DNA from 4 places in the Novosphingobium sp. GW821-FHT09E05 genome. Region 2 is predicted to be linked to each of the others. Evidence: riboswitches for the same ligand, from Rfam matches in the RefSeq annotation. Region 2 holds a riboswitch; each other region holds the start of a gene.
The links. A riboswitch is a leader RNA that binds a small molecule or an ion and turns the genes downstream of it on or off. The one in region 2 is predicted to bind cobalamin.

Region 1: another riboswitch for cobalamin. It lies ahead of cobW (cobalamin biosynthesis protein CobW); the one in region 2 lies ahead of AC07M9_RS03775 (TonB-dependent receptor plug domain-containing protein).
Region 3: another riboswitch for cobalamin. It lies ahead of AC07M9_RS19800 (TonB-dependent receptor plug domain-containing protein); the one in region 2 lies ahead of AC07M9_RS03775 (TonB-dependent receptor plug domain-containing protein).
Region 4: another riboswitch for cobalamin. It lies ahead of AC07M9_RS15665 (TonB-dependent receptor plug domain-containing protein); the one in region 2 lies ahead of AC07M9_RS03775 (TonB-dependent receptor plug domain-containing protein).

Annotation. Positions count from the first base shown of each region.
Region 1 is NZ_JBWKOQ010000003.1:384,616-391,649, reverse strand. Features, by position in the region: gene AC07M9_RS16135 (ABCB family ABC transporter ATP-binding protein/permease) at 1-1,089, shown strand, start outside; cobalamin riboswitch at 1,280-1,518, shown strand; gene cobW (cobalamin biosynthesis protein CobW) at 1,708-2,757, shown strand; gene cobN (cobaltochelatase subunit CobN) at 3,002-6,730, shown strand; gene cobO (cob(I)yrinic acid a,c-diamide adenosyltransferase) at 6,732-7,034, shown strand, end outside.
Region 2 is NZ_JBWKOQ010000001.1:803,893-810,926, forward strand. Features, by position in the region: gene mdh (malate dehydrogenase) at 1-778, opposite strand, end outside; gene AC07M9_RS03765 (hypothetical protein) at 1,241-1,585, opposite strand; gene AC07M9_RS03770 (cell wall hydrolase) at 1,735-2,985, opposite strand; cobalamin riboswitch at 3,164-3,351, shown strand; gene AC07M9_RS03775 (TonB-dependent receptor plug domain-containing protein) at 3,456-5,315, shown strand; gene AC07M9_RS03780 (ABC transporter substrate-binding protein) at 5,504-6,442, shown strand; gene AC07M9_RS03785 (FecCD family ABC transporter permease) at 6,439-7,034, shown strand, end outside.
Region 3 is NZ_JBWKOQ010000008.1:41,547-48,580, forward strand. Features, by position in the region: gene cobD (threonine-phosphate decarboxylase CobD) at 1-128, opposite strand, end outside; gene cobS (adenosylcobinamide-GDP ribazoletransferase) at 125-835, opposite strand; gene AC07M9_RS19785 (histidine phosphatase family protein) at 1,023-1,583, opposite strand; gene cobT (nicotinate-nucleotide--dimethylbenzimidazole phosphoribosyltransferase) at 1,580-2,596, opposite strand; gene AC07M9_RS19795 (DUF1636 domain-containing protein) at 2,593-3,000, opposite strand; gene AC07M9_RS19800 (TonB-dependent receptor plug domain-containing protein) at 3,000-4,961, opposite strand; cobalamin riboswitch at 5,076-5,269, opposite strand; gene AC07M9_RS19805 (cobyrinic acid a,c-diamide synthase CobB) at 5,343-6,659, shown strand; gene mdoH (glucans biosynthesis glucosyltransferase MdoH) at 6,638-7,034, opposite strand, start outside.
Region 4 is NZ_JBWKOQ010000003.1:273,160-280,193, reverse strand. Features, by position in the region: gene AC07M9_RS15675 (HoxN/HupN/NixA family nickel/cobalt transporter) at 1-901, opposite strand, end outside; gene AC07M9_RS15670 (PepSY domain-containing protein) at 898-2,397, opposite strand; gene AC07M9_RS15665 (TonB-dependent receptor plug domain-containing protein) at 2,409-4,382, opposite strand; cobalamin riboswitch at 4,554-4,797, opposite strand; gene AC07M9_RS15660 (nuclear transport factor 2 family protein) at 4,883-5,944, opposite strand; gene AC07M9_RS15655 (SDR family oxidoreductase) at 5,941-6,687, opposite strand; gene AC07M9_RS15650 (TonB-dependent receptor) at 6,774-7,034, opposite strand, start outside.

The sequences.
Region 1 (7,034 bases), on a different contig from region 2:
TACGCGCAGGCCACCCGCGCCTATGCGGTGGCGGCGGTGAAGAGTGAGAACTCGCTCGGGCTGCTCAACATCGTCCAGGGCGTCGTGGTCACGCTGCTGATGGCGGGTGCGCTCGCGTGGACGGTCTGGGGCTGGTACCGCGGCCAGTACACGGCGGGCCAATTGGTCTTCGTGCAGACCTACCTGACGCAGCTGTTCCGCCCGCTCGACATGCTGGGCATGGTCTACCGCACCATCCGGCAGGGCCTGATCGACATGGCGGAGATGTTCCGCCTGCTCGACACCCAGGTCGAAGTGCCCGACGCGCCCGGCGCGCCGGCGCTGGTGATCCGCCAGCCCTCGATCGTGTTCGACGAGGTGGTGTTCGGCTACGATCCCGACCGCACGATCCTGCACGGGCTGTCGTTCGAGGTGCCCGCCGGACAGGCCTTCGCGGTGGTCGGCCCCTCGGGCGCGGGCAAGTCCACGCTCGCGCGGCTGCTGTTCCGCTTCTACGACCCGCTTTCGGGCCGGATCCTGATCGACGGGCAGGACATCCGCGAGGTCACGCAGTCAAGCCTGCGGGCCGCGATCGGCATCGTGCCGCAGGATTCGGTGCTGTTCAACGACACCATCGGCTACAACATCGGCTACGGCCGCGACGGCGCCAGCCTCGAGGAGATCGAGGCCGCCGCGCAGGGCGCCGCGCTGACCAGCCTGATCGCCCGCCTGCCCAAGGGCTTCGCCACCGAAGTGGGCGAGCGCGGCCTCAAGCTCTCGGGCGGCGAGAAGCAGCGCGTCGCCATCGCCCGCACCCTCGTCAAGAACCCGCCGATCCTCGTGCTCGACGAGGCCACCAGCGCGCTCGACACGCGGACCGAGCAGGACATCCTCGCCACCCTCCACCGCGTCGCCGAACACCGTACCTCGCTGTCCATCGCACACCGGCTGTCCACCATCGCCGATGCGGACAAGATCCTGGTGCTGAACGAAGGCCGGCTGGTGGAGAGCGGCAGCCATGCGCAGCTCCTGCGCCGCGAAGGCCTCTACACCGAGATGTGGTCGCGCCAGGCCGCCGAGGCCGAGGCGATGATCGAGGCGGCGGAATAGGCGCCGCCCACGGGAATCGCACTTCACGACAGGCGGTCCCGACGCATCACTCCCCGCCGCTCCCTCATATCTGGCGAGCAGATGGCCGCCCCCCCGATCGGCCCGACGCTGACCACGTCGCCCGCAATCTTCCGATTGGCACACCGCAAAAATCCCCCTATTGCCGCCCTCGGACCGGCGTTAACGCGCCGGTTTCGAAGATCGCGCCGGTGCCTCGAAAGAGGCTTAAAACGGGAAGGCGGTGCGGGTGGTTCACCACCCAACTCCGCAGCTGTCCCTGCAACTGTAAGCGGCGAGCGCGATGCACATCGTTTCCCCCAGCCGGGGAAGCAGCCACTGGGCCGGACGCTAAGTCATGCGGGGCCTGGGAAGGCGTGCATCAAGCCCTGACCCGCGAGCCAGGAGACCTGCCGGCGTTCTGGTCGCTCTTGCCTTGGTCCAGGGGATGGTCACGGCACGGTACTTCCGTCTGAGCGACGTTCGTCATGCGGCCGGGGCCGCATCGGCACAACGCGCCGGGCGTCCTCGCGCCTGCCCGACGCGCGTGCCGGGTCGTCGATCGCCCGATCGATGGGACGCCCCGCCGTGCAGAAGTCGCCCGGCGCGGGGAGAAGACCATTGAGCAAAGTGCCCACCACCGTCATCACCGGCTTCCTGGGAGCGGGCAAGACCACGCTCGTGCGCCACCTGCTGCAGAACGCGGGCGGCCGCCGCATCGCTCTCATCATCAACGAGTTCGGCGACGTCGGCGTCGACAGCGAACTGGTGAAGGGCTGCAACGACGAGGCCTGCCCCGAGGACGACATCGTCGAACTGGCCAACGGCTGCATCTGCTGCACCGTCGCCGACGATTTCCTGCCCACCATGATGAAGCTGCTCGACCGGCCCAACCCGCCCGAGCACATCATCATCGAGACCTCCGGCCTCGCCCTGCCCAAGCCGCTGGTGAAGGCCTTCCAGTGGCCCGACATCCGCACCCGCGCGACCGTCGACGGCGTCATCGCGCTGATCGACGCCGATGCCGTGGCGGCCGGCCGCTTCGCCACCGACGAGGTCGCGCTGGCCGCCGCCCGGGCCGCCGACCCCAACCTCGACCACGACAGCCCGCTCGAAGAGCTGTTCGAAGAGCAGCTCGGATGCGCTGACATGGTCGTGCTCAACAAGACCGACCTCGTCGATGCCGAGGCGCTGGCCCATGTCGAAGGGCTGGTCGGGGCCGAGACCCGTCCCGGCGTCAAGATCATCCACGCCGACCACGGCGCGGTCGACATCGCCGCCCTGCTCGGCATCACCGCGGCGGCCGAGGACGACCTCGACAGCCGCAAGTCGCATATCGACGGCCTCGACGAAGGCCACGACCACGACGACTTCGACAGCTTCGTCGCCTCGGGCGGTGACGTGGCCGACCTCGACGCGCTGGTTGCGCAGATGGCCACGCTGATCGCCGCGCACGACGTGCTGCGCATCAAGGGCATGGTCGCGGTCGCGGGCAAGCCCAGCCGCCTCATCGTGCAGGCCGTCGGCCCGCGTATCCAGCACTTCTACGACCGCGCCTGGAAGCCCGGCGAACCGCGCCGCACGCAGCTGGTGGTGATCGGCCAGAAGGGCCTCGACCGCGCCGCCATCGAGGCAGGATTGGCCGACGTTCTCGGTGCGGTGACGGTCTGAACGAGCCGATGCCGATGCCCATCCCGCCCCACCCCATCCCACAAAACCCCGTCGTCCCCGCGCAGGCGGGGACCCCGCTTGTTCCTTCGAGCGGGGCGGAAGGGAAGCGGGGCCCCCGCCTTCACGGGGGCGACGGGGTGTGGGGTGCGAGCATCCTTCTCTCGGGTAGCGGGAGGTGGGCCGCCCGTACCGTGCGCGTGGCGCGCACAAACCGGGACACTGCCGCCATGCGAAACCCCGCCTGATGCACCTGCTCTCCGCCACCCCCGGCACCATCACCAACGGCGAGGAGGCCATCGACCTCGACCAGCCGCCGGGCGACATCGTCATCCTGACGGTGGCGGACAGCGAGCTCGCCTGCTTCGCCAAGGCCGCCGCGCAGTTGCCGCAAGGTGGCATTAGCGTGCGGTTAGCGAACCTGTTGCAGCTCAAGCACCCCTACTCGATCGACCTCTACGTCGAGAAGGTGATCGCCCACGCCAGGTTCGTCTGCGTCGTCCTCCTCGGCGGCAAGAGCTACTGGCCCTACGGCATCGACGAGATCGCCGCCGTGGCGCGCGAACGCGGCATCGCCTTCGCCGCCATCGCCGACGGGCGGGAGGACGACCCCGCGCTCGACCGCGCCTGCACGCTGCCCGCCGCCCAGGTCGAGCACTTGCGCGACTACCTGCGCCAGGGCGGCACCGCCAACGCCCTCTCGTTCCTGCGCACCGCAGCGCGGATCATCGGCGACGACTGCGGCCAGCCCGACGACCCGGTGCCCGTCGCCGATGCCGGGCTCTACATCCCCGGCGTGGATCGCCCCGGCCTCGCCGATCTTCACGCGCGCTGGAAGCCGGATGCCCCGGTCGCGCTGCTGGTGTTCTACCGCGCGCTGATGATCGCCGGTACGCTCGACGCGGTGGACGCCATGGTCGCCGCGCTGGAAGCGCGCGGCCTCAACGTCGCCGCCGTCCACGTCCGGGCGCTGCGCGAGCCTTTCGCGATCGACTGGCTCGGCGGGCTGATGGCCGGGATCGCCCCCGACGTGGTCATCAACGCCACCAGCTTCGCCTCCTCCTCCTCGGGCGAGCCGCGCACCCCCGGCATACTGGAGCGCGCCGACTGCCCGATCCTCCAGGTCGCCTTCGCGGGCGTCGAGGAGGCCGACTGGCGCGCCGCCGCGCGCGGCCTTGGCCCCCGCGACCTCGCCATGAACGTGGCGCTGCCCGAGGTGGATGGCCGCATCTTCACCCGCGCCGTCGCCTTCAAGGCCGCCGAGCGCTTCGACGAAGTGACCCAGTGCGGCATCGTCGTCCCCAAGGTCGCGCCGGACCGCGTGGCCTTCGCCGCCGACCTCGCCGCCAACTGGGCCCGCCTGCGCCGCACCCCCGCGCCCGAGCGGAAGGTCGCGCTGGTGCTCGCCAACTATCCCAACCGCGACGGGCGGATCGGCAACGGCGTCGGCCTCGACACCCCCGCCAGCGCCGCCTCGATCCTCGCATCCTTGCGGGCGGCGGGCTACGACGTCGGCAACGCTCCGCAGGACGGCGCGGCGCTCATGGCGCTGATGACCGGCGGCGTGACCAACGACCTCACCTCGCTGGACCGGCCCGGAGAGATCGCCCTCCCCCTCGCCGACTACCGCGCCGCCTTCGCACAGGTCCCCGAGGCCGCCCGCGCCGCCATGCTCGAACGCTGGGGCGAGCCCGAGGCCGACCCCTTCGTGCGCGAGGGCGCGTTCCGCCTCGCCGTCCACCGCTTCGGCAACGTCGCGCTCGCGGTGCAGCCGGCGCGCGGGTACAACATCGACCCCAAGGCCAGCTACCACGACCCGGCGCTGCCCCCTCCCCACGCCTATCTCGCTTTCCACGTCTGGCTGGACAGGCAGTTCGGCGCGCAGGCGCTGATGCATGTCGGCAAGCACGGCAATCTCGAATGGCTGCCGGGCAAGGCGATATCGCTCTCCGCCGACTGCTTCCCGGAGATCTGCGCCGGGCCGGTGCCGCAGCTCTACCCTTTCATCGTCAACGACCCCGGCGAGGGCACGCAGGCCAAGCGCCGCATCGGCGCGGTGGTGATCGACCACCTGACGCCGCCCCTCACCCGCGCCGAAAGCTACGGGCCGCTCAAGCAGCTTGAGGCGCTGGTCGACGAATACTACCTCGCCGCCGGCATGGACCCGCGCCGACTGGAGAGGCTGCGGCGCGACATCCTCGACCTCGCGCGCGGCAACGGACTGGACCAGGACGCCGGGGCGACGGGGGACGGCGACGATGCCCTCTCCGCAATCGACAACTACCTGTGCGATCTGAAGGAAATGCAGATCCGCGACGGGCTGCACGTTTTCGGCCACTCGCCCGAGGGCCGGCTGCGGCGCGACCTGCTGGTGGCTTTGGCGCGGACGCCGCGCGGGTATGACCGGCCCGGGCAGGCCTCGCTGCTGCGGGCGATGGCGGAGGATTTCGCTCTGGCGTTCGATCCGCTCGACTGCCGGATGGGCGATCCATGGGACGGCGCGCGACCGGCGATGCTGGCGGCGGTGTCCGACGATCCGTGGCGGACGCTGGGCGATACGGTGGAGCGGCTGGAACTGCTGGCGGCGGAGTGGGCGGATTCGCTTTCACCCTATCAGCCGGCCGGCAGCCGAACTGCAGCCGTCCTCGCCGAGATCGTCGACAACCTCGCCCCGCGCGTCGACGCCTGCGGCCAAGCCGAAACCGCCGCCCTGCTCGCCGGGCTCGACGGCCGCTTCGTGATGCCCGGCCCCTCCGGCGCCCCCACCCGGGGCCGCCCCGAAGTGCTGCCCACCGGCCGCAACTTCTACTCGGTGGACACCCGCGCGGTGCCCACGGCCGTCGCCTGGGACCTCGGCTTCAAGTCGGCGCAGCTGCTGGTCGAGGACTACCTCCAACGCGAGGGCGAATACCCGCGCGCCATGGCGCTCTCGGCCTGGGGCACCGCCAACATGCGCACCGGCGGCGACGACATCGCGCAGGCCCTCGCGCTGATGGGCGTGCGGCCGCGCTGGGAGTGGACCTCGGGCCGCGTGACCGGCTTCGAGATCATGACCGTCGCCGAACTGCGCCGCCCGCGCGTGGACGTGACCCTGCGCGTCTCGGGCTTCTTCCGCGATGCCTTCCCCGAACAGATGGACCTGATCGACAGCGCCGCCCGCGCCGTCATGGCGCTGGGCGAACCCGAGGGCGACAACCCCGCCGCCGAACGCCACCGCGAGGAGGTCGCAGGGCTCGAAGCGCAGGGCCAGAGCCCCGAACTGGCCGCGCGCCGGGCCGGGGCCCGCGTCTTCGGCTCGAAGCCGGGGGCCTACGGTGCCGGGCTCCAGGCGATGATCGACGAGAAGCTGTGGCACGACCGCGCCGACCTCGCCGAGATCTACCTCGACTGGGGCAGCTACGCCTACGGCGCGGGCGTCGAGGGCGAGGCCGAGCGCGAGCTGTTCGCCGCCCGTCTGACGCAGGCCGACGCGGTGGTCCAGAACCAGGACAACCGCGAGCACGACCTGCTCGACAGCGACGACTACTACCAGTTCGAAGGCGGCATCGCCGCGGCGGTCGAGCATCTGAAGGGCCGCAAGGTCGTGTCCTATCACAACGACCACTCGCGCCCCGAACGCCCGGTAATCCGCACGCTGGAGGACGAGATCGGCCGCGTCGTGCGCGCCCGCGTCACCAATCCCAAGTGGATCGCGGGCGTCATGCGCCACGGCTACAAGGGCGCGTTCGAGATCGCCGCGTCGGTCGACTACCTCTTCGCCTTCGCCGCCACGACGCATGCGGTGAAGGACCACCATTTCGACGCCGTCCACGCCGCCTTCATCGAGGACGAGGCGGTCCGCGCCTTCATGCAGGACGCCAACCCGGCGGCGCTGCGCGAAACCGCCGCCCGGCTTGCCGAGGCGCTGGAACGGGGCTTGTGGAAACCGAAATCGAACAGTGCGGGCGTCCTGCTCGCCCAGCTTGCAGGAGAGTAGAATGGCCGAACGCACCGACGAACGCCACGCCGAGAAGATGAAGAAGAAGCAGGCCGCCCACGACAAGATCATGGCGGCCAAGACCGTCGAGAAGGGCCTGCTGATCGTCCACACCGGCAAGGGCAAAGGCAAGACCACCGCCGCGCTCGGCATGGTGGTGCGCGCCATCGGGCACGGCAAGAAGGTCGGCGTCGTGCAGTTCGTCAAGGGTGCGATGACCACCGGCGAGAAGGTCGTCTTCGACGCCTTCCCCGCCAACGTCGAGTTCAAGCCGATGGGCGAGGGCTTCACCTGGAACACCCAG
Region 2 (7,034 bases):
GGTTCGCGGCGCAGGGCAGGATGCGCTTCTGGTCGCCGAGGTACGATTCAGCCATGGCGATCGCCGAGGCGGCGGGCGCGTAGAAGGCCGAGCCGGTCTTCAACAGGCCGACGATCTCGCCGCCGCCGTTGGCGGTGCGCTTGACGATGGCGTCCATGCGCTCCTGCGTGGAGCGGCCCATCTTGATGAGGTCAGGAACCGGGATGCCCTTGATCGTCGAGTACTCGACGACGGGGACCATGGTGTCGCCGTGGCCGCCCAGGACGAAGCTGGTGACGTCACGGACCGAGACGCCGAATTCCCAGGCGAGGAAGGTCGAGAAGCGCGCCGAGTCGAGCACGCCGGCCATGCCGACGACCTTGTTGTGCGGGAGCCCCGAGAATTCGCGCAGCGCCCAGACCATCGCGTCGAGCGGGTTGGTGATGCAGATCACGAAAGCGTCGGGCGCGTTGGCGGCGATGCCTTCGCCGACCGACTTCATCACCTTGAGGTTGATGCCCAGCAGGTCGTCGCGGCTCATGCCAGGCTTGCGGGCCACACCGGCGGTGACGATGATGACGTCGGCGCCGGCGATGTCGGTGTAGTCGTTGGTGCCCGTGATGGCGGCGTCGAAGCCTTCGACCGGGCCGCACTGCGACAGGTCGAGCGCCTTGCCCTGCGGCAGGCCTTCCGCGACGTCGAACAGGACGATATCGCCCAGTTCCTTCTGCGCGGCGAGGTGAGCGAGAGTGCCACCGATGTTGCCTGCGCCGATGAGGGCAATCTTCTTACGAGCCATGATCCGTGCTTGTCCTTCCCAGTGGCGGGATTGTCCGGACTTCAAGGCGGCCTGCTTTCAATCCCGCAGAAGGCAGGCGCCGGGTTTGCGGAGCCGGCCCTACGCCCCCATCGGCGACATTGCAACCGACAAAGGGTTGCTGACATGCGGATGACGGCACTTTTAACTGATAATAGTTCGCAATTGCAATAGAGGCCGTAATCGGCGGAAAATCGGCCCTCTTTTCGAGCTGCAAAGGGGAGCGTGCGCGCCACGGACTCTGCGAAAGAGATTTCGGGCATCGCGGGGGAGGAGGCAAGCCCTCCCGGATGCGACTCGTCGAAAGCCGGATACGGGTGGGCTGGTCGTTCAGGTCGAGAGGTCCGCCATGCCTTTTCCGATCAAGCATCCGTCGCCCCCGCGAAGGCGGGGACGACGGGGGTTGGTGGGGCCGGAATGCAGGCGCCCAAAGACCGGGAGGATTTACGCCCCGAGCCGGCGCTCCGCCGCCTGCGCCATGCGGCGGTCGAGGCTGCGGCAGATCTCGAGCCAGCGGGCGCTGGCCTCGGCGTCGCCCGAGGCGTGGGCGGCGAGCGCCTCGTCGCGGGCCTGGGTGGCGGCGGAGAGGCCGTGGCGGGCGAAGTGCATGAGCGCGGCGGCGAGGCCGGCGTCCAGCTCGGCCTCGGGCGCGCTGGGCACCGCGTGCAGCGCGAGGCGGCGCGGGCAGGGCGGATTGTCGTTGCCGGCGCCGAGCGGGGCGCCGAGGCACAGCGAACGCGAAATGGCCGGAGTTGTCCCGCCCCAGGCGGCGGCAAAACGGATGGTCATGTGCGATGGGCCTCTTTGTTCGGGGTCTTGGCGTGGCCCCTTCCTAGCAGGGAAGGGGCTAAGCCATCATGAGAGGACTTGGTTGCTTAAGTCTTGACCAAGACCCCTAGGGGGTTTCCCCGGTCTATCTCTTTGCAATCGATTGATTATCAATTCTGCGGGTTGGCTATCCAGCGCCCGGAGTTAGCATACTCGGCCTTGATGCCCTCCGAGGCGGGCAGGTTCTGCGCGCGGTAGAGGGCGTCCCCGCCGCGCTGGGTGACTGCGGTGGAATAGACCGGCGCGGGGGCGGTGGCGGTGGCGGCCTGCGGGGCCGGGGCGGCGATCGCCCGGGTCTCGACGAGGCCGAAGGCGCGCTGCACCGCCAGCGGGTCGAGCGCGGCGGTGGTGTCGGCGCTGTCGTCGCGGCGGTGCGGGGCGGCCACCGGCTCGCCGCCGAGGTAGGCGTAGCGGAAGGTCGCCGGACTGCCCGCCGCGCCGCGCAAAGCGTAGAACCGGTGCGCGCCGATGGTGCCGAGGTAATTGAGGCTCGGCGCCCAGTAGGGGCTGACCTGGACCGTGTGGTAATGGGTGGCGAGGCCGACCGGCGCGTAGACGTAGCCCGCCAGCGCGGCGCGGGCGACGGCCTCGGCGCGGTCCCAGAACAGGCGCTGCGGGCGGCGGGCCAGCGCGCCGTCGCAGGTGAACGAGAACTGGCAGCCGGTCGAGCGCTCGGAGCCCTGGTAGACGACGCCGCACACGGTCTTGGGATAGCTGGGGTGGGCGACGCGGTTGAGCACCACCTGCGCCACCGCGCGCTGGCCGGCGTCGGCTTCGCTCGCGGCTTCGTAGTAGATCGCGGCGGTCAGGCACTGCAGCGCGCGGCTGCGGTCGACGCCTGAGTTGTCGATGCGGAAGGCGCGGGCGATCGGGCCGGGGCCGGAAACCGCGTCGTCGGCGTCGGAGTGGATGCCCTCGCCCACGCGCAGGGGGGCGACCTCGCTGTCGAGGTAATAGAACGCCGAGCCGGGGAAGCTGGCGCCCGCCTGCTCGAAGGGCATCGGCGCGACCGGGGTGTCCTGCGTCCCCGCGTCGGCGATGGCGAAGCGGTCGGGCGCGGCGAAGGCGGGCAGCGCCACGGCGGCGAGCGCGGCGACGCCGAGCGTCCAGCGGCGATGGAGCTTCAGCGGGTGGCGGCCGATGCCGTGCGCGCGGCGGGCAAAACGGCCCGAAAAGTCGCGCGGGCGTTCCCAGCCATCGAATCCGCGCGCGTCCGCCGGAGCGGCCGGGAGTTCGGAAAAGGCGGCGGCTGGGGGCACTCGGTTCCTGTCAAAGCATGGGCGCAGTTCGGCAGCACCGGGCCTAGCTGCGCAAGCCGCGCGGCGCATCCCGCCATTCGTCGCCGTCCCGTTGCGGTACAGGGCGGGGCTCTACGCTTAAGGCCTTAAGAAATTGCCGATAGCCGTCATCCCGGCGAACGCCGGGACCGCCGGGCAGCCTTGAGGCAATGCACCGCCTGCATCCCTGCTCGGCTCGGTCAGCGATCCCTGCTCTCGCAGGGATGACGGTTCGCTTGCAAACCGTGCAACTCCGCACTATCGGCGCTCTCACGTCATGGGTGCCCGGTTTGCCGGGCCTAAGAGGGAAGCCGGCCGCAACTGCCGGCGCTGCCCCCGCAACTGTGACCGGAGAGCCCGTCTCCATCGCGCCACTGGCCTCATGGCTGGGAAGGCGGGGGCGGGCGATGATCCGGGAGCCAGGAGACCTGCCCAGGATGGTCGTTCCGCAGCCGGACGGGGTGTTCCGGGTGCAGCGGGTCCGCGTGCCATGAGGGGCGCGCGAGGCCTCCGCCATGAACGGCGAGACACGTTCAAGGTTCGGAGGACATATAATGAAGTACCTGTTTCTGCTCGGCACCGCGCTGGCGGCAAGCACTCCCGCGATGGCGCAGGAGGCCGGCGTGTTCGACGAGGGCGATCCCGCCGCCATCCGCATGGAGCGCGGCCAGATCGTCGTCACCGCCACCCGCGAGCCCACCCCCGTCACCCAGGTCGGGCAGTCGGTCAGCGTCGTCACCCGCGACCAGATCGAGCGTTTCCAGGCGACCAGCGCCACCGACGTGCTGGCGCGCATTCCCGGCGTCAGCGTCGTGCAGTCGGGCGGCTTCGGCCAGCCTTCCAGCGTCTTCGTCCGCGGCGCCGAGAACGCGCAGAGCCTGGTGCTGATCGACGGCGTGCGCATCAACGATCCGGGTGACGTCGGCGGCGGCTTCGACTTCGGCAACCTGACGATCGGCCAGTTCGACCGCGTCGAGATTGTGCGCGGATCGTCGGGCGTGCTGTGGGGCAGCCGCGCGATCGGCGGCGTCATCAACTTCATCACCGCACGGCCCACCGAGCAGTGGACCGCCCGCGCGCAGGCCGAATACGGCTGGCGCGACCGCCGGAACGTGAGCGCTTCCGCCGCCGGCCTCGTCGGCCCGGTAGGCCTGACGCTCGGCGGCAACTGGCTGAAGGGCGACGGTTACTCCGCCTTCAATGAGCGCCGAGGCGCCACCGAGAAGGACGGCTTCGAGAGCAAGTCGGCCAATGCGCGCGCGCAGGTCGAACTGGCGCAGGGCCTGTCGGTCGATGCCGGCGGCTTCTACACCAAGGGCGACTACGACTACGACAACACCGGCGCCGATGCGCTGAACGTGGGCCGCAAGCGGGACACGCTGGGCTATGCCAACGTGCGGTATTCGGGGCTGGAGGACCGGCTTTCGGCGCGGATCGGCTACGGCATCAACGACACCAACCGCGTGTCGGACGACGCCGTGTTCGGCCCCTACGAGACCAACGGCCGCACCGAGCGCTTCGAAGGCCAGCTGTCCTTCGCCCCGATCGAGATGGCCAGCGTCCAGCTGGGCGCCGAGACCGAGAAGCAGAAGTTCGACGACAACTACGGCTCGAAGGACAGCACCTCGCTCGACAGCTACTACGGCAACCTCACGGTGCGTCCGCTGACGGGCCTCACGCTGAACGGCGGCCTGCGCTACGACGACCACGAGGACTTCGGCCACAGGACCACCTTCGCCGCCAACGGCGCCTGGGTGCTGGGCGAGGGCGACGAGGCCCCGATCCTGCGCGCCAGCTACGGCGAGGGCTTCAAGGCGCCTTCGCTCTACCAGCTCTACAGCAACGCCGGCTTCCGCGCGCTCGATCCCGAGACCTCCAAGAGCTGGGATGCCGGCGTGGAACTGCCCTTCGCGCAGGGAACCGGTGCCTTCACGGTGACTTACTTCGACAGGAAGACCAAAAACCTGATCGACTACGACCTGACGCAGTTCAACTACTACAACGTCGGGCGCGCACGGGCGCAGGGCGTGGAACTGGGCATGCAGGTCACCAACTGGGAAGGCTTCGACGTCAACATCGCCGCCACCTACCTAGACGCGACCAACGAGCTGACCGGTGACCGCCTTGCCCGCCGGCCGCGCACCAACCTTTACGCCAGCATCGACAAGGCGTGGGAGCTGGGCCTCAAGCTGGGCGCGGACCTGCGGGTCGGCGGCGGTCGCTATGACGACACCGCGAACACGCAGTACGTCGGCGGCCATGTCGTCGCCGGCCTGCGCGCGGCCTTCGCCGTCACCGGGAACGTCGAGGTCTACGGCCGGGTCGAGAACCTGTTCGACGAGCACTACGAAACGGTGCGGACCTACGGCACGCCCGGCCGTTCGGCCTACGCCGGCGTCCGCGTGAAGATGTGACGGCAGGGTCGGTCGCTACAGGGCCGACCCGGGCAGCCCTTCCCTCGGGGCAGGGGTCGTCGTTTCCGACCCGCACACCCACACCTCGTCATTCCCGCGAAGGCGGGAACCCATCTGATGGCCGGGCCACACGAAGCGACCTCAGATGGGTCCCCGCCTTCGCAGGGACGACGAAGATGGGGGCGGGGATGACCATGCGCCCCGTCGCCGCTCTGCTAGCTCTAACCCTCACCCTCACTCTCGCCGCCTGCGGGCCGGGCGCCCCCGTCGTCGATGCCGCGCGGCCGCGCATCGTCTCGCTCAACCCCTGCACCGACGCGGTGCTGGCCGAGGTGGCGTATCCCGGGCAGCTGCTGGCGATCTCGCACTACAGCCACGACCCGTCCGCGACTTCGATGGACATCGCCCGCGCGCGCCGGTTCGCGGCCGTGTCGGGCGCGGTCGAGGAGATCGCGGCGCTCAAGCCCGACGTTGTGGTGGCCAGCAGCTTCCTCTCGCCCACCACCGCGCAGGCGCTGCGCGATCTCGGCATGCGCGTGGTGCTGGAGCCGATCCCGTCCGACATGCCGCAGGCGCTGGAGCAGGTGCGCACGCTGGCGGCGCTGACCGGCAACCGCAAGGCGGGCGAGGCGCTGACCCGCCGCATGAACCTCGCGCTGGAAGCCGCCGCGCCCGCGCCCGGCGCCGCGCGCATTCCCGCGCTGGTCTGGCAGTCGGGCGGCATCGTCGCGGGGGAGCATACGCTCGTCGCCGACCTCATGGCGCGTTCCGGCTTCGTCAACGCCGCCGCCGCGCGCGGGCTGGCCCAGGCCGACTACCTGCCGCTCGAACGCGTGCTCGCCGATCCGCCGCGCGTGATCTTCACGGTCGGCTCCCCCGCCGCCGAGGAGGACCGGATGCTGCGCCATCCCGCGCTTGCGCACCTGACCGGCACGGCCCGCGCCCCGCTCGATGCCTCGCTGCTGTGGTGCGGCGGGCCGACCATCCCGCGCGCGGTGGCGCGGCTGGCGCAGGTTCGCGCGCAGATCGCCGGGCAGGCTTCGCCGCGCCCGGCGCCGCGAGCCGCGACAACCGCGCTGAGCCACGTCCATACCGTCAACCCGACCATCCCAGAGGCCCAGCCTTGAACCGACGCCTCATCCTGCTGCTGATCGCCGCGCTCGTGCTGGCGGTGCCGTTATCGCTGCTGGCCGGGCGCGTGTGGATCGACCCTTTCGCCCCTTCGACGCGCAATGCGATGCTGATCCTGTTCCAGCTGCGCCTGCCGCGCGCGGCGCTGGCGCTGGTGATCGGGGCGGGGCTGGGCGTCTCGGGTGCGGCGATGCAGGGGTACCTGCGCAATCCGCTCGCCGATCCGGGCCTGTTCGGCATCGCGCCGGGCGCGGCGCTCGGCGCGGTGCTGAGCTTCTGGACCGGCTATGCCGCCTCGGTCTGGCTGCTGCCGGTCTTCGCGCTGGTCGGGGCGGGCGGGGCGATGGCGCTGCTGGCGCTGATCGCCGGGCGCGAGGGCGGCGTGGCGCTGTTCACCATGGCCGGGCTGATGATCGCCAGCCTTGCCGGAGCACTCACCAGCCTGGCGATCAGCCTCTCGCCCACGCCCTTCGCGATGAGCGAGATCGTCACCTGGCTGATGGGCGCGCTGGCCGACCGTTCGTGGCGCGAGGTCGCCATCGCCGCGCCGCTCACGCTGGCGGGCGTGGCCGTGCTGCTGGCCTGCGG
Region 3 (7,034 bases), on a different contig from region 2:
GCCTTTTCGATGGGCCAGGGGACGGGGTTGAGGCCGGTCGAGAGGTCGAGCCATTCCTCCGACTCGCCGCCGAACCTGCGTGCCGCTTCGGCCAGGCGGCCGCCGTGGTGGAGGAAGGCCGGGGTCATGGGAGCAGCACCAGCGCGGCCAGCAGCACGGTCTCGACGAGCTCGATCCCGGCGCCGTGCCCGTCGCCCGATATCCCGCCGAGACGGCTGCGCAGCCACCAGCCCCACAGCGGGACGGCGACGAACAGCACCAGCAGCGGGAGCGCCAAAGCGGCGGCGGCGAGTATGGCGACGAGGCTCCACAGCGCGAGGTGAACCACGCTCACCCCGCTGCGGAAGCGGGTGCCGAGCCCCTCGTGCAGCGGCGGCAGGTACAGGGTCCAGGCGATCGGGGCGATCCGGGCGAGCACCGCCACCAGGACCAGCGCGGCGACATGCGCGGCGGGCAGGGCGTGGAGCAGCACCAGCTTGGCCAGCAGTTGCAGCACGATCACCACCACCGCGAAGTTGCCGACGTGCGGGTCGGCCATGACCGCCGACAACCGCTCGCGCCCGCCATGCGCCGCGCCCGCGCCGTCGGCGACGTCGCCGAGGCCGTCGAGGTGGAGCGCTCCGGTGATCGCCACCCAGCCGGTCAGGCCGGCCAGTGCAGCCAGCCACGGGTCGCGGGACTGGAGGAGCCACCAGGGGAGGGCCACCGCCGCGCCCACCGCCAGCCCCGCTACGGGGAACCATCGCATGGCGGCGGCGAAGTCCTCCCGGTCGGCTTTGACCTGCGGCAGCGGGAGGCGCGTCAGGAACTGGAGGGCGAGGATCAGGTGCTTCATAAAGGAAGACCTGGGGCCATCGCCCCGGACCCCTTTAATGTCGAGGTCACGCGCGCAGGTGGATCCCGGTGCCCACCGCGAGCCGGGAGACATGGAAAGCCTGCGCCAGCAAGGAGCGCGCAAGGCTGCTGCGGGCGCAAGGACGACGGGAAAGGGGTCTGGCGCGATGGCCCCAGCTCTTCGCCCTTCACGTCTTCAGTCCCACGATCTGCGCCGCCTCGCCCGGCCAGACCCTGAGCGACAGGACGCAGGAATACGGCAGGTCGAAGGCCCAGACCTGTCGATGTTCCATGTGGAACAAGACCGAAAGCGCCGCCCGCATCGCGCCCGCGTGGGTGAGGACCAAGCTGGGACCGTCCAGCCCCGCCAGCGCCTCGCCCACGCGCGCGCGCAGCTGTGACCAGCACTCGCCGCCCGGCGGAGCGTGGGTTTCGGGATCGTCCCAGAAGCGGGCGTGGGCGGCGGGGTCGACCTCGGCGGGCGCGAGGCCCGTCCAGGCGCCGAAGTCGAGTTCGCGCCAGCGTCGGTCGATGGTGCGGGGCAGGCCCTGTGCCTCGGCGATGGCCATCGCAGGGTCGAGCGCGCGGACGAGGTCCGAGGATATGACATGTGCGAAGTCCAGCCCCTGCGCCCCGGCCACGCACCGCGCGGTGCCCGAGGGCAGGGCTGCATCGTCGCGGTGTCCGAGCAGCAGGCCCGGCACCACCGGCGCGCCGTGGCGCATGAGGTGGACGAGCAGGCCGCTCATCGCGCTCCCGCCACCGCCGCTTCCTCGAACGTCGCCATTTCGCCGTGCGCGGCGAGCGCGGCCTGCACGATCGGCACGGCAAGCGCGGCGCCGCTGGCTTCGCCGAGCCTGAGGCCGAGGCGCAGCAGCGGTTCGAGGCCGAGCGCTTCCAGCAAGCGCGCATGGCCCGCCTCGGCCGAGCAGTGCGCGGCGATGCAGTGGTCGGTGAAGGCGCGGCTGCCCCGCGCCAGCGGCAGGATCGCGGCGGAGGCGATGAAGCCGTCGAGCAGCACAGGGACGCGCTGCAGGCGCGCGGCGAGGATGGCGCCGGCCATGGCGGCGATCTCGCGCCCGCCGAGGCGGCGCAGGGTTTCGAAGGCGTCGGTGCAGCCCGCGCCATGGAGCGCGAGCGCGGCTTCGACCGCCGCCGCCTTGCGCACGAGGCCGCTATCGTCGAGCCCGGTTCCTCGCCCGACCCATGCGCCGGCCTCGCCGCCGAGTTCCTGCGCGCAGAGCGCCGCGGCCGGGGTGGTGTTGCCGATGCCCATCTCGCCCACGAGGAGGAGCTGGGTGCCCGCCTTGAGCGAGGCTGCTCCCTGATTGAGCGCGTCGAGGCAATCGGCCGCGCTCATCGCGGGTTCGCGGGTGATGTCGCCGGTCGGGCGGTCGAGATCGAGCGCCACGACCGAGAGTTCGGCTCCGCAGGCGCGGGTGAGCGCGTTGATCGCGGCGCCCCCGGCCTCGAAGTTGGCGACCATCTGCGCGGTCACTTCGGGGGGATAGGCGCTCACGCCCCGCGCGGCGACGCCGTGGTTGCCGGCGAAGACCACCGCCTGCACCCGGTCGGCGTGCGGACGCTCGGCGCCCTGCCATCCCGCCATGAACAGCGCGATGTCCTCGAGCCGCCCGAGCGAACCGGCGGGCTTGGTCAGCCGCGACTGGCGATGATACGCGGCGTCCCGGCTGGCGGCGTCCGGGCCGGGCAGGGCGGCAAGCGCGGCGGCGAAGGCGGGGGGGTCATCGAAGCGGATCATGTGCAGACGAACCCTTCCGGCGGGGTGCGGGTGATGAAGTGGCCCTTCACGCCCTGCGGCCATTCGCGGAACGGCACGCGGCCCTCCTCGCTGGCGGCGTGGGCAGTCGCATATTCGAGGATGGCGCGGGCGGCGTCCTCGCCCGGCACGAAGTCGCCCAGCACGTAGCCGACCTTGCCCGGCGCGCGGATGTGGACGGTGCAGGAACGGGTGCAGGCGAAGAGGCAGGGCATGGCCTGGACGGCCACCCCCTGCAGCTTCGGGTCGGCGGCCTGCACTTCGCGCATCGCCTCTTCCAGCAAGGCCCCGCCGCGCCGGCCCCGGTCGTCCTCGCGCACGTCCGCGCTGAGCTTGCAGGTGTTGCAGACGACGACCGAGGGGCCGGGCGCGACGGGTTCGAGCATCAGAAGCGGCTCCTTATGCCGAAGGTCACGGTGCGGCCCAGGGTGCCGTAGCCGCTGACCGTCTCGTAGTCCTTGTCGGTGAGGTTCTCGGCGCGGGCCTGCAGGGTCAGGCCGTCCGTAACCTGCCACTGCGCGCGCAGGTCGACCAGCCAGTAGTCGTCGAGCTTCGCGGTGCCGGTGGCGGCGTTGAAGCTCTCCCCTGAATAGCGCGCGGCGACGCTGGCGCGCAGCCCCTGCGGCAGCTCGATCCCGGCCTCCGCATTGGCGAGGTGGCGGGGCACGCGCTGGAGCTGGCGGCCGTAGGTGGCGCCGGCGGTGCGGTCCTCGGCCTCGATCCAGCTGTAGTTGCCGTTCGCGAACAGCACGCCCAGCTTGCCCGAGGCGGAAAGCTCAAGCCCGCGCGCCTTGGCCGCCTTGACGTTGGCGTAGTAGCCGAAGCGCGTCGTGGTGGTGCCGGGGATATAGCAGACGGCGGGCTGCGCGCCCGCGGTCGGGCAATAGGCGAAGTCGATCAGGTTGTCGGTGTCACGCTGGAACCAGGTGGCGGCGAGGTGCAGCGCCTCTCCGAAGTTCTGCTCGGCGGCGACTTCCCAGCCCTTGGCCTTTTCGGGGCTGAGGTCGGCGACGCCGTAGATGCTGAACATCTGGTAGAGCGAGGGGGCCTTGTAGCCTTCCGAATAGCTGGCGCGCAGGACCGTGGCGCCCGCGTTGGGGGTGTAGACCGCGCCCGCGCTCAGCACGGTGTTGCTCCCGAAGCGCGACTGGTCGGAATAGCGCGCGCCGCCGTTCAGGGTCAGGCCGGTGACGGGCGTGATGCGCAGTTCGCCGTAGACGCTGTTGGTGTCCACGCTGGTGGGCGTCAGCACATAGGGAGCGGTGTTGTTGCCGGGCGAGGCAGTGGTCATCCGCTGTTCCTCGCGCTCGGCGCCGAACACGGCCTGGACCGCGTCGGAGGCGGTGTAGGTGCCCTGGTACTCGTAGCGGCGGACCCGGCCGTGCGCGTCGAAGCTGATTGCGCGGATCTTGCGCGCCGGGTCGTAGTTGGCGCGGTCGGTCTCGCCCTGGAGGAACGCCACGCGGTTGACGAGCTTGCCGTCCAGCAGCGCGAAGTTGAGCCCGGCGTAGCCCGACCACTCTTTCGTCAGGCCATAGGCGAGAGTGTCGCCGCTGGTGCCGTCGAAGTCGTTGTTGGACTTCGACCAGTAGCCGCGCAGGTCGAGGCTGACGCCCGGCGCGACGCGCACCGTCACCGTGCCGCTGGCGGCGCTGCGGGTGTAGCCGTCGGCCTCGGTGCCGTTCGAACGGGCGGAGATGCCGTCGGTGGTGAAGCGCGAGGCGGCGAGGCGCCAGTCGATCGCCTCGGACGTGCCGCCCACCCCGGCGCGGGCGGAGACGGTGTCGTGGGTGCCGGCCTCGACCACGACGCTGCCTTCGAGCGGCTCGGCCGGGCGGCGGGTGCGCACGTTGACGACGCCGCCGATCGCGTCGCTGCCCCACAGGATCGACTGGGGCCCGCGCAGGATCTCGATCCGGTCGATGTCGTCGAGCAGCAGGTTGGAGAAGCCGTAGCCGCCCGCGGTGGACGAGGGGTCGGACAGGCGCATGCCGTCGATCACCATGACGCTCTGCCCCGCATCGGCGCCGCGGATGCGCAGCGAGGTGGTGGTGCCGTAGCCGCCGTTGCGCGACAGGCTGATGCCCGGCGTGCGCAGCAGCGCGTCGGTCACGGCGACAGGCTGGAGGGCGACGATCGCGGGCTCGTCGAGCACGGTGACGGTCGAGGAGACGCGGCTCGCGGCGACGGGAGTGCGCAGGGCGGTGACGACGATGCGGTCGGCGGCGCCGTTGCCGCTGTCCAGGTCGCTGCCGGTGTCGTTCGGGTAGGCCTGGGCGTCGTCACGGGCGAGTGCGGGACTCGCAGTAAGAGCGAGTACGGCGACGGCGGTAAGTTTATGATACAACGGTACTTCCTTCAAGCAGACGGCATCGACCCCGCAGGCCGGGCGGCCCACGAGGCTGTGGCTGTCGTCACGCGAGGATTTATACCCCGTTCGTCCGGCACACCCTGTCCGGTCGAAGAACGACGGCGACGGGCAGGTCTCCTGGCTCACGGGTCGGTGCCGGTCCGGCCGCCTTCTCAGGACCTTGCAGGGTCCCAATGGCGTGATGGCCGATGGCTCTCCGCTTACAGTTGCAGGGGCAGCCCCGGGGATTTCACCCGAGTTCCCTTTTGATCCCCTCGCGGGGAACCTGTCGCAAGGCGGGCAACTATCGTGCGGCGAGCCAAGGCGCAAGTGGCCTATGCTTGCGCCGGGAAGCGCGGCCCAATAGGTGCCGGGGCGATGAACGATATGGATATCAGGCACTGCCCGGCGCTGCTGGTCGCCGCCCCCGCCTCGGGGCAGGGCAAGACGCTGGTGACGGCCGCGCTCGCCCGCCGCCACCGCGACGCCGGGCGGCGGGTGCGGGTGTTCAAGTGCGGGCCCGATTTCCTCGACCCGATGGTGCTGGAGGCGGCCAGCGGGGCGCCGGTCCACCAGCTCGACCTGTTCATGTGCGGCGAGGCGGAGTGCCGCAGGCTCCTGCACGAGGCGGCGGGCGAGGCGGACCTGATCCTTGTCGAGGGGGTGATGGGCCTGTTCGACGGCGATCCCAGCGCCGCCGACCTTGCCCAGCGCTTCGGGTTGCCGGTGCTGGCGGTGGTCGACGGATCGGCGATGGCGCAGACCTTCGGGGCGCTCGTCCACGGCCTCGCCACCTACCGGCCGGGGCTGGACCTCCATGCGGTGATCGCCAACCGGGTGGGGAGCGAGCGGCATGCGCAGCTGCTGGAATCGAGCGTCCCACCGGGCGTGACCTGGCTCGGCGCCCTGCCCCGCGAGGCGGGGGTAGCGCTGCCCGAGCGCCATCTCGGGCTGGTGCAGGCAGGCGAAGTGGCTGACCTTGAAGCGCGGCTGGCCCGCGCCGCCGCGCTGCTTGCCGACGCGGCGCTGCACCTGCCGCCGCCGGTCGCTTTTGCGGCACCAGGCGGAATCGCGCCCGAAGTTGCCGGGCTTTCAGGCAAGCGTATCGCCGTGGCGCGGGATGAGGCCTTCGCCTTCCTCTACCCCGCCAATATCGCCTGGCTGGAGCGGGCAGGGGCCCGGCTTTCGTTCTTCTCCCCGCTGCGGGACCAGGCCTTGCCGGAATGCGATGCGCTGTGGCTGCCCGGCGGCTATCCCGAGTTACACGTGGAACAGCTAGCGGCCAACGCACCGATGCTGACGTCGATTTGGGCGCATCACGCAGCGGGCAGGCCGATCCTCGCCGAGTGCGGCGGGATGCTCTACACCTGCGATGCGCTGGACGACGGCAAGGGGACTCGGGCGGAAATGCTGGGTTTGATGCCGGGCGAAGTGACCATGCAGCCACGGCTTGCGGCGCTGGGCATGCAGCAGGTCGCGCTGGAACGCGGCACCCTGCGCGGTCATACCTTCCATTATTCCCGGCTGGAAACGCCGCTGTCGCCTTTCGCGCGGGCGGCGACGCCGGACGGGCGCGAGGGCGAGGCGATCTATAGGCAAGGCTCGCTCATCGCGAGCTACATGCATTTCTACTTCCCATCCGCCCCGCTGGCGGCGGCCGCGCTGTTCGCGCCTCAGGCCTCGACGACCGCCTGATCCTTGAGCGGGGTGAGCGGCTCGGGGCTGGGCAGGCGCGGGGTTTCGGTGATGCCGGGCTCGGGCACGCGGAAGAACTTCGCCGCCGCCGCGCGGTCGCCGAGCGCCTCGCTCGACGACGTGCTGATAAGCCAGGGCGAGGCGAGCAGGCCGACGATGATCGGCGAAAGCCACAGCGCGGTCATCGGGTCGAGCCACGCGGTCGCGGCGAGCGCGGCGCCCAGCAGCAGATGCTCGCGCAGGTCCGGCAGGATCTCGCGCACCGGGATGCGGCGGGCGTCGCGCGACTGGGTGTTCCACCCGGCCGAGATGCCCAGCAAAAGGCCGAGCAGCGCCTTGGTCTGCGTCACCATCGTGATCGGCGCGAGCAGCATG
Region 4 (7,034 bases), on a different contig from region 2:
CCCAGGGGCCGCCGCGCAGCGCGAACCTGTCGGCCAGCAGCGCTGCGGTCTGGATCGAGCCGATGACCAAGGCCACGAGCACCGAGATCGAGGTGATTGTGATGTTGTAGTAGAGCTTGCGAATAGGCTTCACGAACGCCCATTCGTAGGCGCCCAGCATGATCACGCCATCGGCCGTGTCGATCAGCGCCATCCCCACCGCAAACAGCGCCGGGAAGACAAGCAGCGTGGACAGCGACACCCCGTCCGCCGCATGGGCGCCGGACAGCCCGAGAATCGCCACTTCCGTAGCTGTGTCGAAGCCGAGGCCGAACAGGAAGCCCAGCGGCGCCATGTGCCAGCTCTTGCTCACCAGTTTGAACACGGGGCGGAAGAGGCGCGCCAGCAAGCCGCGGCCCGCCAGCAGCATGTCGAGGTCCTCCTCGGCATAAGTCCCGCCCCGGCGCACCTGCTGGAAGCGGGTCCAGACGCCTTGCAGGATCACCAGGTTCATGATCGCGATGGCGAACAGGAAGCCGGCGGAAACCACCGTTGCGATGACGCCGCCAGCCTGGCCGAACGCTTCGAAATCGGTAAGAGACCCCGCGGCGAGCGCGATGGTGGTCGCGGCGAGCAGCACGATCGCCGAATGCCCGATGGCGAACCACAGGCCCACGGTGATCGGGCGCTGGCCATCCTGCATGAGCTTGCGGGTAACGTTGTCGATCGCCGCGATATGATCGGCATCGACGGCGTGGCGCAGCCCCAGGCTCCACGCCAGCAATGCCGTACCGAGCATCAGCGCGTCGCCATGGAACGCGCTGAACGCCCAGGCCCACGCGGCGGCGTTCGCCACCAGCAGGACCGCGAACAGGCCGAGGATGCGCGGGCGGCGGCGGGTACTGGCGGAGGATCGGTTCATGCGGTGGCTCCCTGGGTAACGAGCGTTTTCTGGCGGCGGCGGCGATTGCGCGATCGCCGCAGGTCGCGGCGGACTTTCTGGATGCCCATCCATGTGCCGGTGCCGCAAACGAGCGTGACCATAGCGAGCAGCGGCAAGAGCACCAGATCCCACAGCGGCCGCGCGCGAAGACCCGGCAGGTCGAGGCTGTGGAGGCCGTTCATCAGCCAGCGGAAACGCCGGCCATTGACGTCGAAGCCACGGATCAGACGCCCGGTCGCAGGGTCAATGTAGAGGCGCGTCGCCTGCGCGTCGGCGAGCACCGCGCGCCATACCGGGAACGGCGCGGGGTTATGGTGGGGGTAGTAATAGGCGTCCGGCTGCTGAAGCAATTGCAGTGACGCCACTGACGGCCCGTCGGCGAGCGCGACGCGCAGTTCCGTATCACGCAGCGGGGAAGGCTTCCCTTCCGCGTCGATGCGGCGCCGGGCGCCATCGGCGGTCACCAGCGCGAGGAAAGTCCTGTCGCCGAGCGGCGCTGCCTCGATCCGCACGGTACCGGGCGGCAGCTCGCCGACGTTGGCGAGGCCCTTGCGCAACTCCCCCCAGCGCAGCGGTCCCGACAGTCTTTCACGCTCGGCAAAACCCGCCATGCTGTCGAGCAAGCCCCAGGGGTTCATCGACAACAGGCCGCTCGCAACCCAGGTCAGCGTGAGAATGCCGAAGACCAGCCCGGCCATGTGATGCCACCACCACAGTCCGCGATAAGGCGAACCCAGCCTTCCCTCGCGGTTGCGCCGCAGCCGGACCAGCCCGATCCACAGGCCCGTCACCGTCAGGAAACAGCCGAGCAGCGAGGCCCAGATCACCACCTGCGACCACAGCGCACCATTCTGCCGCAGCAACGTGGGATAAAGCCAGTGCGGCACTGCGCCCAGCCATCCCCAGAAGCGCTCCGCCCGCGTGGTCTGCTGCACCACCTCACCCGACCCGGCGACATAGGCGGTGGCACCGCCCGCATAGTCGATCCGCCAGAGCGGCTGATGACGCCGCGCGGTCTGCACGGTCCATTGGTCGATCGCGACCGGCGTCGCGGACAGCGCTGCCCCGTCGATGGCGAAGCGGGCCCCGAACGAGCGGCCCTGCGCCAGCGCGGCCTCGCGGGACAGCGGCTCGACCGCGCGACCGGAGGCGAGGTCGATATTCTCCGGCGTCGCCCGCATCTGCGCGATGGGCCGCGCCGGATCGAGGGCCGGGGTCACGCGCAGGACCGCGCGTTCCCCGAGCCGCTCGATCCGCGCCGAGGACAAGGCCGTGTCGTCGGCGAGCCCAAGGTGGGTCCAGTCCACCCCGGCCGGCAGCCGCAGGGGCGCCAGCCCCCGCAACTGCTCGGCCGGCTGCAAGCGGGGATAGGGCGAGTAGATCATGACGAAGCCGGACAGGCACCAGACCGTCATGACGACGCCGACGATGATCCCTAGCCAGCGGTGGAGGAAAAGGATCGGACGCAAGGTCATCGCCCCCTCCCTCAGAACGCCAGGCCGTAGCTCATCCGCAGCGTCCGGGGCACGCCGCGCACGGAGTAGAGGAAGCGCCCGCTGCCGTTGTCGCGCGGCGCCGATCCCAGGCCCGAGGCGTAGTCCTTGTCGAACAGGTTCTCGATGTTCACGCCGAAGCGGTGACGGCGTGCGTCGCCGTCGGGGTAGATATGCAGCCCCGCGTCGACGACGAGGTACTGGCCGTAGTTGCGCCGCCCGAAGCCGGAAACCGTCCGCCAGGTGTCACCCACCCAGTTGACCGAGACGTTGGCGCCGAACGGGATCTCGGTCGGGCGCCAGGCGATGCCGCCGCGTGCGAGATGTTCGGGCGTACGGTCGCGCTGGAGGTCCGAGCCGGAATTGCGCGAGCGGGTGTAGGTGTAGCTTGCCGAAAGCTCCCACCCGTCGCCAATCTTGGCGCCAAGCTGCAGTTCGGCGCCGCGCACGTTCACCTTCTTATCGACGTTGGTGTAGATGCCGTCAGGATAGGCCGGATCGTTATAGTCGATGTCGATCAGGTTATCGATGCGCCGCGCGAAAGCCGTCGCCTGCCACGTCAAGGTTCCGCCCGCGAACCGGCCGCCGATGCTGACGTTGACGCCCAGGCTTTCCTCAGGCTCGAGGTTCGGGTTGCCCTTCTCGCAGCACGGATCGATCTGGTAGAGCTGGGACGCGCTGGGGAGCAGGAATGAGGTTCCGCCGTTGGCCTCAAGATAGAGGTCCTCGCTCAGGTCGAAGCGGCCCGAGACGTTCCAGACCGTCTTCTTCGATCCGCTGCCGTCATTGTAGCGCAGCCCCGCCGACAGGCGCGCGCGGTCCGACAGGTCGTCGGTGGTGCGCACCTGCAGTACGCCGGCCTGGACCTTCTCCTTTGTCTTGCCGATCAGCAGGACGTCGTCGCGGCCCTTGAAGTTCTGGAAGTCGTAGCCGACGAGGTACTCCAGCCCGCTATGCGGCCGCAGCTTGACCACGGCGCTGCCGCCGAAGTCCTTGTAGCCCCAATAGGTCCCGGCCGGGTAGATCACCACCGGCTCGCCGGTCGCCAGGTCGTTGCGGATCTGGACGTAGGCGGTGTTCCAGTCGTGGTAGTAGCCCTTGAGGAAGAACTGCACCGTCTCGCTGCCGACGTAGTCGAGGCGGATGCTGGCGATCTCCTCGTTGCGGTCGTTGCGGCTTTCGCGCACGCGGATCGCGGAGAGGTTGTCGAGCTTGGCCTCGGTGTGCTGGTACTGCAGGTTCAGCAGCAGATCGGAATTGAAGTCGTACTGGTACTTGCCGCCGATCGACCACAGGTCGTAGCCACGCTTGCGGTCGGTCGCACTGGGCTCCATCTCGCTGTAGGGCCGGTAGCCTTCCGACCTGTTGTGCGACCCCCAGGCGACGAAGCGATGCCTGCCCAGGCTACCCCGGACGTAGCCGTCGACATTGGTGCCCGCCCGGCTGTCGACCTGAGCGTTGACCTGACCGCCGAACTCGTCGCTGAACGAACGGGTTACCACGTTGATGACGCCTGCTGCCGCCTGCGTGCCATAGAAGAGGCTCTCGCCGCCCTTCAGCACCTCGATCCGCTCGACCATGCTGGCGGGCAGCGTGTCGTTGGGCGAGGTGCCGCCGTAGAGGCGGTTGTTGATGCGGATGCCGTCCACGGTCCACAGCACGTCCTGCGTACGCGATCCCTGCATCGAGACGTCGACGTAGCTGAACGGCCCGTTGCCCGGCATGACGTAGAGCCCCGGCACCGTCTGCAGCGCCGCCGCCACATCGACTGCGCCCCGGTCGTCGATATCCTGCTCGCTGACCTGATAGAGGTCGCTACCGTAGCGGCTGAGTTCCTGCGGCAGCGTCTCCTCGACGCTCTTGCCGGTGACGATGATGGAATCCGCGTCCTCTTCGGCCATGGCCACGGAGGGCGCGAGCAGGAGGACGACGGCAAGCGCCGTGTGCGAAACGTATCGTGATTGCATTGCAAAAAGCCCCGTCGGCGCCAGCGAAACTGACGAGGGCTTCCGCGCGAACGGCCGGTCCACGCGCCGGACGGACGCCATGAGCGCCCGGCACATGTGCCGGTGCGGCCCTCGCCGCACATGCGTCGCTCAGACGGAGTTCCGTGCCGCGGCCATCCCCTGGACCAAGGCAAGAGCGACCATGCGCGGGCAGGTCTCCTGGCTCACGGGTCACTGCGTCGATGCACGGCCTTCCCAGGCCTCGCATGACTTAGCGTCCGGCCCAGTGGCTGGCGGCGTGGAACCTTGTCCCGCCGCACATGTGCATCGCGCTCGCCGCTTACAGTTGCAGGGACAGCCTCGGATTCGGACAATCAAGCCCTCACCGTGTTCCCTATTAAGCCCCTTTCGGGGCACCAGCGCGATCTTGCCGAAGTACTGTTGGGCACTTCGACTGCGAGCGCCTTAGACAGAGGATGGCGCAACTGCAAGACGTTCGATGGCTTGGCATCGTGGAGGAGTCACCTGCCCATGAAGGCGTAGACCGGATCTCCCTGCCCCCGGCAGCCATGGAGGTCGAGGGCGCCGTACATGCCGCCCGTCATGTCGCGCGTGCTGGGTTCCGTGCGCGACCAGTCGAGCACGAAGGTACGCTCCGCGATCGCCCAGCGGTCGGCACGGCGCTCGAAGCGGTCGACGTAGCGGCCGCCGGTGAGGGTGTCGTTTCCGTCGCGGCCGGTCGAGACGGCGATGACGTAAGTCTCGCCCACGGCGCCGTCACCCTCCACCTCGATCCACTGGTTGGCGATGGAGTGGAAGGTCTGCTCATAGCTTTGCTCGACGAGCGCACAGATCGCCTTGGCGAAATCGCGACCGCTGCCGTTGAAGGCCCCGCTGACCACGCTCGCATCGTCGTGAAACACGTTCCCCAGCAAGGCGCCATCGGCCCGGTCCACCCCCCGGCAATAGGCCATCGTGATATCGGCAATCTGTTGGCGCGCAATCACGGCGTCGATCATGTTCGCGTCATGGCTCATCGGCTCGGCTCCTTTTGTCCTGTTCTTCGCGCGCGCCTGCGTGAGCAGCGCGATCCCGGCGTCGGCGGCGCCGTGCCCGCCTATCGGTACCTGATGGTCAAGCCCGCCGAGGCCGGGCAGAGCGTTCCCGCCGATCCAGTTCACATTGGTGTCGAGAACATAAGTGCGGTGGCTCAGTCGCCATTCGCCGCCCCGCCGCTCGTGGCGGTCGAGGTAGCGGCCACAGATAAGGTGCTGGGTGGCCGGCCCCGCTTCTCCCGCACTCGAGGCATAGGCCATGACGTAGCTTTCCGAGGCAGCGCGGTCGCCGTCGAGTTCAATCCCCATCTGCGCGGTGCGGTGGAGCGTCACCGGCCCGGCCTTCTGCGCGCCCGTCAGCATTGCCGCGAAATCGCGCGCGGTGCCTTCGAAGAAGCGGTAATCGACGGTGGCGTCATCGTGGTAGCACCCCGCCAACAAGCCCTTATCCGCGCGGTCGACAGCGCGGCTGTGGCCCGCCAGGACGTTGGCGATGGCCTGGACATCTGCAACCTGACCGATGTTCATCCCACCGTCTCCCCGTTGTCTATGACGATGTGGGTCCCGGTGATCTGCCGCGATTCCTCGGAGGCGAGGAACAGGACGAGGTTGGCCACGTCCTCCGGACTGCCCTGCCCATGCGCGTTGACTTGGTCGAGCCCGGCGTTGTCCTGTGGCAATTGCGCGAGCGCGGCCTGCGTCATCGGTGTGTCGTGCGCGCCGGGCGCGATGGCATTGACGCGGATGCGGTAGCCCTGTTCGATGCAGTGCACCGCCACGCTGCGGGTGAGCGCCAGGATGCCCGCCTTCGCCGCGCTGTAGGCCGGGATCGCGCTGATGCCCTTGAGCGCCGCGACCGAGGCGACGTTGACGATCGAGCCGCCGCCGCCCTTGGTCATGTGCGGCAGTGCCGACTTGCAGCCCAGGAAGCAGCCCTCGACCATTATCTGCATCTGCAGGCGGAAGGTGTCGAGATCGCAGTCCTCGACATTGCCGAAGCGCACGAGGCCGGCGTTGTTGACCAACACATCGAGCCTGCCGAAGTGCGCCACGGTCTGTTCGACCACCGCGCGCCACTGCGCCTCGTCGCGCACGTCGTGCTCGAGGAACAGCGCGCCCGGGATCGAGGCGGCGACCGCGCGGCCAAGGTCGGCCTGGAGGTCGGTGATGACGACCTGCGCGCCCTCCGCCGCCAGCAACCGCGCGTCGGCGGCGCCGAGCCCGGAAGCGCCGCCGGTGATGAGGGCGACTTTGCCTGCTACGCGGTTCATGATCGTGTCTTTCGTGAAGGTTCGGGCGCAATATCCCCCTCGCTCGTCATTCCCGCGCAGGCGGGAACGACGAAGAAAGGTTGGCATCAGAAGTCGAAGCTGGCCGAGGCGCCGAACTGGCGCGGCGGGGCGTAGCCGGCGATGCCGCCGTAGCCGGGCGAATCGTAGACCGTCGACAGGTAGCGGGAGTCGAGCAGGTTGGTCGCCCACAGCCCCACCGACCAAGCGCCGCCGTCGGGCTTGTAGGTGAGCGAGGCGTCGACCAAGTGCGTCGGCTGGATCTTCGAGCGCGGGGTGTCGAGGATCGCCGTGTAATACTTCGAACTGGTGTAGGTGTAGGACACGTC